4 regions of the Salinithrix halophila genome follow, and region 1 is predicted to be linked to each of the others. Evidence: riboswitches for the same ligand, from Rfam matches in the RefSeq annotation. Region 1 holds a riboswitch; each other region holds the start of a gene.
The links. A riboswitch is a leader RNA that binds a small molecule or an ion and turns the genes downstream of it on or off. The one in region 1 is predicted to bind thiamine pyrophosphate.

Region 1 (2,196 bases):
AAGGAAGAGACCTCCGGATAATTCCTCTGACAAAGAGGGCTCCAGATCCTTCAGTTCCCGTTTCTCCAGCCATTCCGCCCTCTCTCCCAACTGCTGTTGCCAACGGGCGCGTTCTTGTAACAGGGATGCCTCCTCCTCCGTGTCAGCCAAACGGAGGAGACCCGCCCGATTCAGCTCGATATCCAATCCAGTTTCGGCAAGAAGTTGCTCCCTCATTGCAGGAAACATGGCACGGCTGGCCAGACAGAGATCCACCATGGGTCCCGGATAGGCCATTTCTACCTGGGCCCCCAGCATTCCCGCCGCGGCAGAGGAGGCGTGAGCACCGATCCGGTCTTGTTCCAGAACGGTGACACGGAACCCCTTTTTGGTCAGGTGCCAGGCGATGGAGCAACCGATCACACCACCCCCGATCACCACTACATCGTCGTTCATTACCATCCGCTCCTTTCTGTCCAGCTCACCCGGAGTATCGTCGCCAGCCTTTCCGCCTCTTCCCCTGGACAAGGCGCATCAGCTATCGCCGATATGACTGCAACTCCGGCAGCCCCCACCGACTTCAGCTCCGAAATCCGTTCCACCGTCACTCCTCCGAGGGCGATAACCGGGAGGGAGACACCCGCACATAACGCCTTCAGTTCTTCCAGCCCTCTAGGGGGATAACCCCGCTTCGATGCCGTCTTAAAAACATGACCGAAAAAAAGATAATCTGCTCCATTCGCCGCTTTCCGACGAGCGGCTTCTAGAGAATGGACCGAACAACCCACCTCAGCCACGGAACCTAGGATGTTTCTCACCTCCGCTGGAGAAGGGCCCGCCTCCGGTAGATGAACTGCTCCACAACCCAATTCCGCCGCTACCCAGGGAGATCCGTTTACGGTAAGCTGCTCCCGGTCAATTCCTCCCTCCTCGATCAAGGCCTTCCCCCATCGAAGGAGTTCAGCTTGAGTAAGCGTTTTTTGGCGGAGATGGATTCGCGTCACCCAGGGAGCCACCTGGCGGCACATCCAAAGGAGCTTCTCCAGCCCTATCTTTGACGGGCTAATAAAGTGAAGCTGTGGTTCGGATACAAAAAAACCGGCATCCATGGGGATGCCGGTCCGTTTTTTCGTCTGTCGATGCATTCGATCCAACGGTTTCATTCCCCACTTTCTTACGCTGGTCTGAACCAGGTCAAGTTCAAAGGGTTGAGGCTCGGCCTCTCTCAGCACCCTTGCGGTGCACCCCCAGTGGAATTTCAGTGTGTATGGAGTTTTCTCTATTTTAGCAATCCGCCTCTTTAACGGTCAACATAAAAAAGGATCCGACCTTTGGCTGGTCTCGGAGGATCACACAGAAAAATGAAGCAGTTAACCGATACCTTTAGTAGAGACGGGGCTGGGGCACTTCCAACTTCACATCCCCAAACACATGAGTCTGACAGGCTAGCCGGAACCCTTGTTCAACCTTTTCCTCACCTAGGCGGAGGATTTCCCGGTCCCCCACCTCGTTCAGATTTTCCGCTCCTTCCAGCACTTTAACCCGGCAGATACCGCAGCGGGCCGATGTGCAGTTGAAGGGAATCATCACGGAGCGTGAGATGGCTTCAAACAACAAGCTTTCCCCTTTTTCCATATCAAAGGCGTGTTTTTGAGGTCCGATCGTCACTTCTACTCTGGGCATTCCTCTTCACTCCCGATCCGATTGACACTCGTCCAAAAAATCGCGGAGTACCCGCGCGTTGTTTTGCTGTTGATCTTTGCTGGCATATAGAAGTGTGATTACTCGATGGTTCCCTGCTTTTTTAAATAGACGGACTGCATTCTCAACGGTTAGTTCCTGGCGGTAATCCTTGGCAAAAACTTCGAAGTCCCTATCCTTATGGAATCGTTTACGCAATTTGTCAGAAGGAGCTAAATCTTTGGCCCACCAATCGATCTGGGCATCTTCTTTGCTCAGACCTCGGGGCCAAAGGCGATCCACCAATACGCGAAAGCCGTCCTGCTCATCCGCTTTCTCATAGACACGCTTGATTCGGATGAAGTCGGACACCCCGTGCACCTCCGTAGATCCTATTTCCTGACGGAGTTATAGCGCCGATGCTGGTTGTAGAAAAAACGAGTGACCATATAGGCGAGAACAGGCACAAGAATCCAGAGAGACAGAACCCCATAGCGGTGAAAGGATTCGAATACCTTCTCCCAGTGGGCTCCCACC
Region 2 (2,196 bases), on a different contig from region 1:
TACGGTCAGCTCCTGGCGGGAGCGCTTTTTCCTCGGCACATATCCGATCCGACGGCGGAGAGAATCGACAGGAGAAGCCCCGCCCATGGCAGCTACACTGCGGGACCAAACCTGCACCTCATTTTGCCTTGTTTGATACGTGATCCTGCCGTCATCCGGCACCAAGGAAGCAGCAGTCACCCGCAACAAAGTGGTTTTGCCCGCTCCTTCTGGACCGAGAACGGCTGTGATCCCTCTTCGGACCGAGGCCGTAAAGTCGAGTAGCCCCGTCTGAGCCTCCTGGTTGTACGGGCGATGACGGTAATCTGTGACAGAATCTTGATAACGTTTATTGACATGAGACCATTCGATACGCAAAAGGCTCATCCTTTCGTAAACCCATCCACCTGTTTTCAAGCATAACCGAAAAAGCAGACAAAAAGAAGGTTCACCCGAGGGAAAAGTGGGGCTAAATTCCGCAAGGTGACAAAACTGTTTCCTGATACAGGCATCCATATGGAGCGCTTACTCTTATTGACGATCTTCCCCTCCAAATGGTTGCAGATTTCGACAAGAAACCCCTTCTATTCCAATGGAAAATCTGAATTGAACCGCTTTTGAATCTATGGTATGGTTAGGTTGGCAACTGCATACGAAACGGGAGCTTGGAGGAGCCAGGCTGAGAGGGCGGGAGTCTACGCCGACCGTTAAACCTGATCTGGGTAATGCCAGCGTAGGAATGGATGGAAGTTCCGTGTCTTTTTTTCCGCGAGGAATCAAAAGGGCCGTACGCTGTGTACGGTCCTTTTCTGTATAAATAAGGATCGTGACCGTCCTCTCCCCCTTTTGTGTGTGGCCGCACCATTATAAGAGGAGGGCTTTTTTCAATGAATATCAGTCAGGGCGCTTTACCCGGAAGCCGCAAAGTCTACGTGGCGGGCCCCCGGAAGGATATGCAGATCCCTATGCGGGAGGTCGTTTTATCCCCGACCCGCAATGAATCCGGTGAAAAAGAGAACGAACCAGTCCGCCTCTATGACAGCAGCGGCCCCTATACGGACCCGAACATATCGATCGATATCCGAAAGGGCCTGCCTCTTCTCCGGAAGAATTGGATCCTGGAACGGGAAGACGTAGAAGAGTATGAGGGACGGGAAGTCCAAGCTCTTGACAACGGGCGGAAAGATTCTGTCCCCGGACAAGCCATCCCCGAAGGGCTAACCCGTCGACCCCTGCGAGCCAAAAAGGGGCGGAATGTTACCCAGATGCACTATGCGCGGAAGGGGATCATTACCCCGGAAATGGAATTCATCGCCCTCCGGGAAGGAATGTCTGCCGAATTCGTTCGGGAGGAAGTTGCTTCCGGTCGAGCCATCATCCCTTCCAACATTAATCATCCCGAAAGCGAACCCATGATCATTGGGAAAAATTTTCACGTGAAAATCAATGCCAATATCGGAAATTCCGCCGTCTCCTCTTCCATCGACGATGAGGTGGAGAAAATGGTATGGGCGACGCGATGGGGCGCAGACACGATCATGGATCTCTCTACCGGCAAGGATATCCACACCACCCGGGAATGGATCATCCGTAATTCTCCGGTTCCTGTGGGAACTGTTCCTCTCTACCAGGCACTGGAGAAAGCAGGAGGAGAACCCGCTAACCTCACATGGGAACTCTATCGGGATACCTTGATCGAGCAGGCGGAGCAAGGGGTGGATTACTTTACGATCCACGCCGGTGTGCTTCTCCGCTATATCCCCCTGACCGTCAATCGGAAGACAGGCATCGTTTCCCGGGGCGGATCAATCATGGCCGCCTGGTGTCTGGCCCACCACGAAGAAAGCTTTCTCTATACCCATTTTCGGGAGATTTGCGAGATCATGCGTACCTATGATATCTCCTTCTCCCTGGGAGACGGCCTCAGACCCGGCTCGATCGCTGACGCCAACGATGAAGCCCAGTTTGCTGAATTGAAAACCCTCGGTGAATTGACCAAAATTGCCTGGGAGTATGACGTCCAAGTGATGGTGGAAGGACCCGGCCACGTCCCGATGCACCAAATCAAGGAGAACGTGGACATTCAGCAGGACATTTGCCGGGAAGCTCCTTTTTACACATTGGGGCCGCTGACCACCGACATCGCTCCCGGATACGATCACATCACCTCTGCAATCGGGGCAGCTATGATCGGCTGGTTCGGAACAGCGATGCTGT
Region 3 (2,196 bases), on a different contig from region 1:
TACATCCAGTCCCTCATCAGAGAACCAACCCTTCTCTTTGGCCACGTAGAGGCCGGTATGATTGGTGTTAGGAACCCAATCCAGGAGCAGCTTCACCTTCTTGTCTCCAGATTCATCCGCTCCTCCCCCACCTCCACAGGCAGTCAGGAGAAGGGCCAGACCTGCCGTCAGCAAGGCAGTCCGAGCTCCATGTTTCCATCGGTTCATCTTCTATCCACTCCTTCACGATGCTTTTGTTTCGGATGCATAGAGGCCCAGGGGGCCGCCAATCTAGCCGCCAACCGAACAAGGCCGAATAAAACAAGGCTCCAGAAGGTGATCGCCAAGATGGCAACAAATACCTTATCGGCAGCAAAAGAATTTTGCGCCCTTACCAGGAAAACCCCCAACCCTTTGTCTGCCCCCAGCCATTCGGCGATTACGGCGCCCAGGATACCATAGGTGGCGGCAATCTTCATTCCAGAAAAAAAACCGGGTAACGCATGGGGAAAGCGCACTAATCGGAATATGCGCCAATCTGACGCCCCCATCGACCGGAGGAGGCGAACCATCTCCGGATCCGCCGACCGAAGCCCATCAGCCGTACTGATCACGACAGGGAAAAAGGTGACCAAGGCCACGATCAACACCTTGGGAAGCAACCCATAGCCGAACCAGACGATAAACAGCGGAGCTACGGCGATCACCGGCACGGTCTGGGTGGTGATGAGAAGGGGGTAAATCCCCCGGCGCAGCCAAGTGGAGAGTTCGATCGCAGTCGCCAGCAGGAGTGCTATGCCGATGCCCAGAATAAAACCGAGGCCGGCTTCTATCAGCGTGGGTCCCGTATGCCGAACAAGCAGATCACCGCTTTCCATGAAAGTGGCCGCAATCCGACTCGGAGTGGGCAGTAACCACTCCTCCACCGAAAAAAGCCGCACACCTACCTCCCATACCGCCAGCAACAAGAGGACCGTCGCCAGTGGGGGCATCCACTCTCTCCCTTGTCTCATCGGCGATACTTACCCACCTTTTCCTCGATAGAAATGCCGTCGGGTTTATAATCGACCTTGATGATGGAAATTACCCGTCCGCTACCGGCTGTGACAACGGCTTCCTGGGCTTTTTTTACCACAGCCATCAATTCATCGTAATCCCCTTCCATCGTCGTCTCCATCGGTCCGACTTCATATTTGACACCGGACTCCCGGATCACTCGGATCGCTTCGTCCACCAGGTCATAGATTTCCCTATCCCCGGAGGCTCGGGGTAGAACCTGAAGGCTGACGTTGGCATTGGCCATCCGAATTCCTCCCATCCTCATAAAAAAACCAATCCGGATCGGATTGGCGGTTGGTCACATAAAGCGGCCTCTTTGGTGTAGCCGTCGTTTCCTATGTTCCCTACGCTGGCATCATCCAGATCAGGTTCGTCGGGTCGGCGCGATTCAGCGCCCTCTCAACCGGTTTCCCGGTTCCCCATTGTGGAGTTCCGCTTCCAGTTATACCACACCCCAACCAGACTGACAAATTTCACGTTGGGGAAAAAGCTTTTGCCGAAACGCTGGATCGGTTACGATGGAATGAAGTTGAATGGATTGCGGAGGAACGTGAAATGAAACCTCATTCCAAATGGATCACCTATGTTGTACCCGCGGAGTGGAGCAATCGGACAGTGGCCGAGGTTTTGAAAGGGCCACTCCTCCTCTCCAACCGGATGATCAACCGCCTCACCCGCTCCCGGGGCTTCCGATTGAATGGAACCATGCCTTGGCTCAACCGGGTACTACAAGAGGGAGACCGTCTTCAGGTGGCGGTTCGCCCCCGGGAAAAAGCCGACCTGGAGCCGGAACCCGTCCCCTTCGGAACCGTATGGGAAGATGAAGATCTCATCGTTATAGACAAACCGGCCGGAATCAATGTCCATCCGGTGAAGCCCGGAGATACGGGAACCCTGGCTCACGGGCTTCTCCACCGTTGGAAAGAACAGGGGTTTGAAGGAAAGGTACGCCCCGTTCATCGGCTGGACCGATATACCTCTGGACTGCTATTGGTAGCCAAATACGCTTATGCCCACCAGCTGATGGATCGAGAGTTGCGTAACCGCCGCATTAAACGGCATTACGTGGCCATCGTCCAGGGACGGATGGGGAATGGGGAGCATCCCTCGGAAGGAACGATCGACGCACCGATCGGAAGGGATTCCAGCCATTCTCTG
Region 4 (2,196 bases), on a different contig from region 1:
GGTGAATCGGGCTATGACCTCCCCCGATAGGAAAGGCATGTTGAATCGCTTCGGAAACATACCGTTTCGCATGGTCAACGGCATCCTCCACAGCATGTCCCTGAGCGATCAATGCGGTGATCGCGGAAGAGAGACTGCATCCGGTGCCGTGGGTATGACGGGTTTCAATCCTTTTCCCAGGATAAGTGCGACCAGTGGACAGGACATCAAGGGGTTCACCTGACAGGTGTCCCCCCTTGACCAGCACTTCCGTTCCAAACCGATCAGCCAATATGCGGGCCGCCTCTTCCATTTCCTCGATGCTAGTGATAGAAGTCCCTAAGAGGACTTCCGCTTCCGGGATATTGGGGGTGATCAGTGTGCCAAGGGGAAGAAGTTGGGTAACGAGGGCATCAACTGCCTCCCCGGCGAGAAGGCGATCCCCGGATTTGGCAACCATCACCGGGTCGATGACGATGGGTTGCGGTCGAAAACGGGCGAGGTTGTCAGCGATCCGCTCGATAGCGTCCGCATTGCCGACCATTCCGATCTTGACTCCGTCTACCCGGATATCGCCAAATACGGCCTGTATTTGCGCTTCAATGATTTCCGGATCCAATTCTCGGACATCCGTGACCTGTTGCGTGTTTTGTGCGGTGACGGCGGTGATGACGCTCATGCCGTAGGTTCCCAGGGCGGAGAAGACTTTTAGGTCGGCCTGAATGCCAGCACCGCCCCCACTGTCACTGCCTGCGATGGTCAGGAGGTGTTTCATCATTTTCGCTCCTTCATGTGAAAGCCCGCTTCCCTGATCGGTGACGGCAGGAGCGCCTTCCTTTGCTAACAAAGACGGTCGCACCATAATGGAGCGACCGTCTTTTCAAGGGGCAGCTCCACTTTCCTACGCTGGTCTCAACCAGATCAGGTTCAAAGGGTCCGGGTTGCCCCGTCTCAATCTTTCGATTCCCCCAGTGGACTTTCAAGGATTCAATTTTTCAACAACGTATCATACTTTTCCGGATGCGTCAAAAGGGATATCATCTAACCGTCTGCTAACGTTAAGCTTACCAGTTCAGGTTTTTCTCATATCCCAGTTGGACAAGGAGCTCTCCTGCGATTTGTTTAAAAACAGCTTTATGTTGAGCCGTAAATTCTGCTCGCCAACCTCCGATTTTACCCTTTCGGAAAGTCTCGGAAGTTTCCGATTGGATATTCCCGATCATCTTTTGTGCCAATTCTTCCGCTGATAATCTCAACCCTTCTAAATCGCTGCTCAAAAATCGAATAATCTTCATGACAGTTAGCTTCTGGGAAGAGGGTTGAATGAGATCTTCAAATTTGATATGACAAACATCCGGTGCATTCAACCAGTTATATTGCTGGTATGTGTACTGGAAGATATTTGGCCATCGATGGGGTGAAGAGGGAGGCGTCCCTTTGATGATCGTCATCAATCGTTCCTCATGGGTTTTCTGTTGGATCAAATAGGGGTAGAGCGGATGGTGTTGTTTCGGCCCAAAGATCGGGCTTTTTTTCATGGTGAAATGAGCGAGTGATACAGCGACGTCTCGGGGATCTCTGCTGATGAAAATGACTTTGAACCCCAGTTCTTTAAGTACCTGTGAGTAGGAAGGCTTGTATGGGAAATGGCCCATGCCCACTTGGCCGGGGAGGATCTTGTTCAACCCTTCCAAGTTGCTAGGATAGTGCCACGGGGTGTGATGCTGCATCATCCCCGGAATGCCTAGAATAATTTGCAGCATCAGATGGGTTCCGCTCTTCGGGACGGAGTTGATGAATACCTTGGGCAGCGGTTTCAAGAGTTTACCGGGGGTCTGTTTTATAGCGTGGAACAGTTCGGTGGTCCGGTACAGCTTATTCTTGAAGGGTTCATTGGCAGTAAGATGCACCTGATGTCCGACAGAACCATCGGATCTCATAAAGGTGGCGAGAACATTGTCAGAACTCTTCTGTAATTCCGATGCCATATTTTCTAAGAAAAACATCGGCATGAAGCTAGTTGTTCCGTAGACCATGGAGAAAGGGGTGTTGGCGACACGGACGCCTTGAAGCAGGGCCTCCTTTTCATTGGCGGAAGGCATGTTGACAAATGCAATCCTCGGGTCCGAGAGATGTTGGAGGACGGAAGTCGCTTGTGAAGAGGGGGAAAGGTCCATGATCAGCAGTTTGTAGTTGCTATAAAATTGTTCCAACAAG

Region 2: it holds a riboswitch for thiamine pyrophosphate, as region 1 does, so the genes downstream of both, thiC (phosphomethylpyrimidine synthase ThiC) here and ACFOUO_RS07695 (thiamine phosphate synthase) in region 1, are expected to answer to the same signal.
Region 3: it holds a riboswitch for thiamine pyrophosphate, as region 1 does, so the genes downstream of both, ACFOUO_RS05140 (MTH1187 family thiamine-binding protein) here and ACFOUO_RS07695 (thiamine phosphate synthase) in region 1, are expected to answer to the same signal.
Region 4: it holds a riboswitch for thiamine pyrophosphate, as region 1 does, so the genes downstream of both, thiD (bifunctional hydroxymethylpyrimidine kinase/phosphomethylpyrimidine kinase) here and ACFOUO_RS07695 (thiamine phosphate synthase) in region 1, are expected to answer to the same signal.

The regions. Positions count from the first base shown of each region.
Region 1 is NZ_JBHSAP010000009.1:289,464-291,659, forward strand. It holds gene thiO (glycine oxidase ThiO) at 1-435, opposite strand, end outside; gene ACFOUO_RS07695 (thiamine phosphate synthase) at 435-1,124, opposite strand; TPP riboswitch at 1,134-1,238, opposite strand; gene ACFOUO_RS07700 (2Fe-2S iron-sulfur cluster-binding protein) at 1,363-1,662, opposite strand; gene ACFOUO_RS07705 (DUF488 domain-containing protein) at 1,669-2,031, opposite strand; gene ACFOUO_RS07710 (DedA family protein) at 2,052-2,196, opposite strand, start outside.
Region 2 is NZ_JBHSAP010000007.1:720,591-722,786, forward strand. It holds gene ACFOUO_RS05625 (ATP-binding cassette domain-containing protein) at 1-357, opposite strand, end outside; TPP riboswitch at 627-736, shown strand; gene thiC (phosphomethylpyrimidine synthase ThiC) at 867-2,196, shown strand, end outside.
Region 3 is NZ_JBHSAP010000007.1:621,926-624,121, forward strand. It holds gene ACFOUO_RS05130 (ABC transporter substrate-binding protein) at 1-207, opposite strand, end outside; gene ACFOUO_RS05135 (ABC transporter permease) at 204-992, opposite strand; gene ACFOUO_RS05140 (MTH1187 family thiamine-binding protein) at 989-1,282, opposite strand; TPP riboswitch at 1,361-1,470, opposite strand; gene ACFOUO_RS05145 (RluA family pseudouridine synthase) at 1,594-2,196, shown strand, end outside.
Region 4 is NZ_JBHSAP010000018.1:237,865-240,060, forward strand. It holds gene thiD (bifunctional hydroxymethylpyrimidine kinase/phosphomethylpyrimidine kinase) at 1-754, opposite strand, end outside; TPP riboswitch at 861-959, opposite strand; gene ACFOUO_RS14125 (glycosyltransferase) at 1,044-2,196, opposite strand, start outside.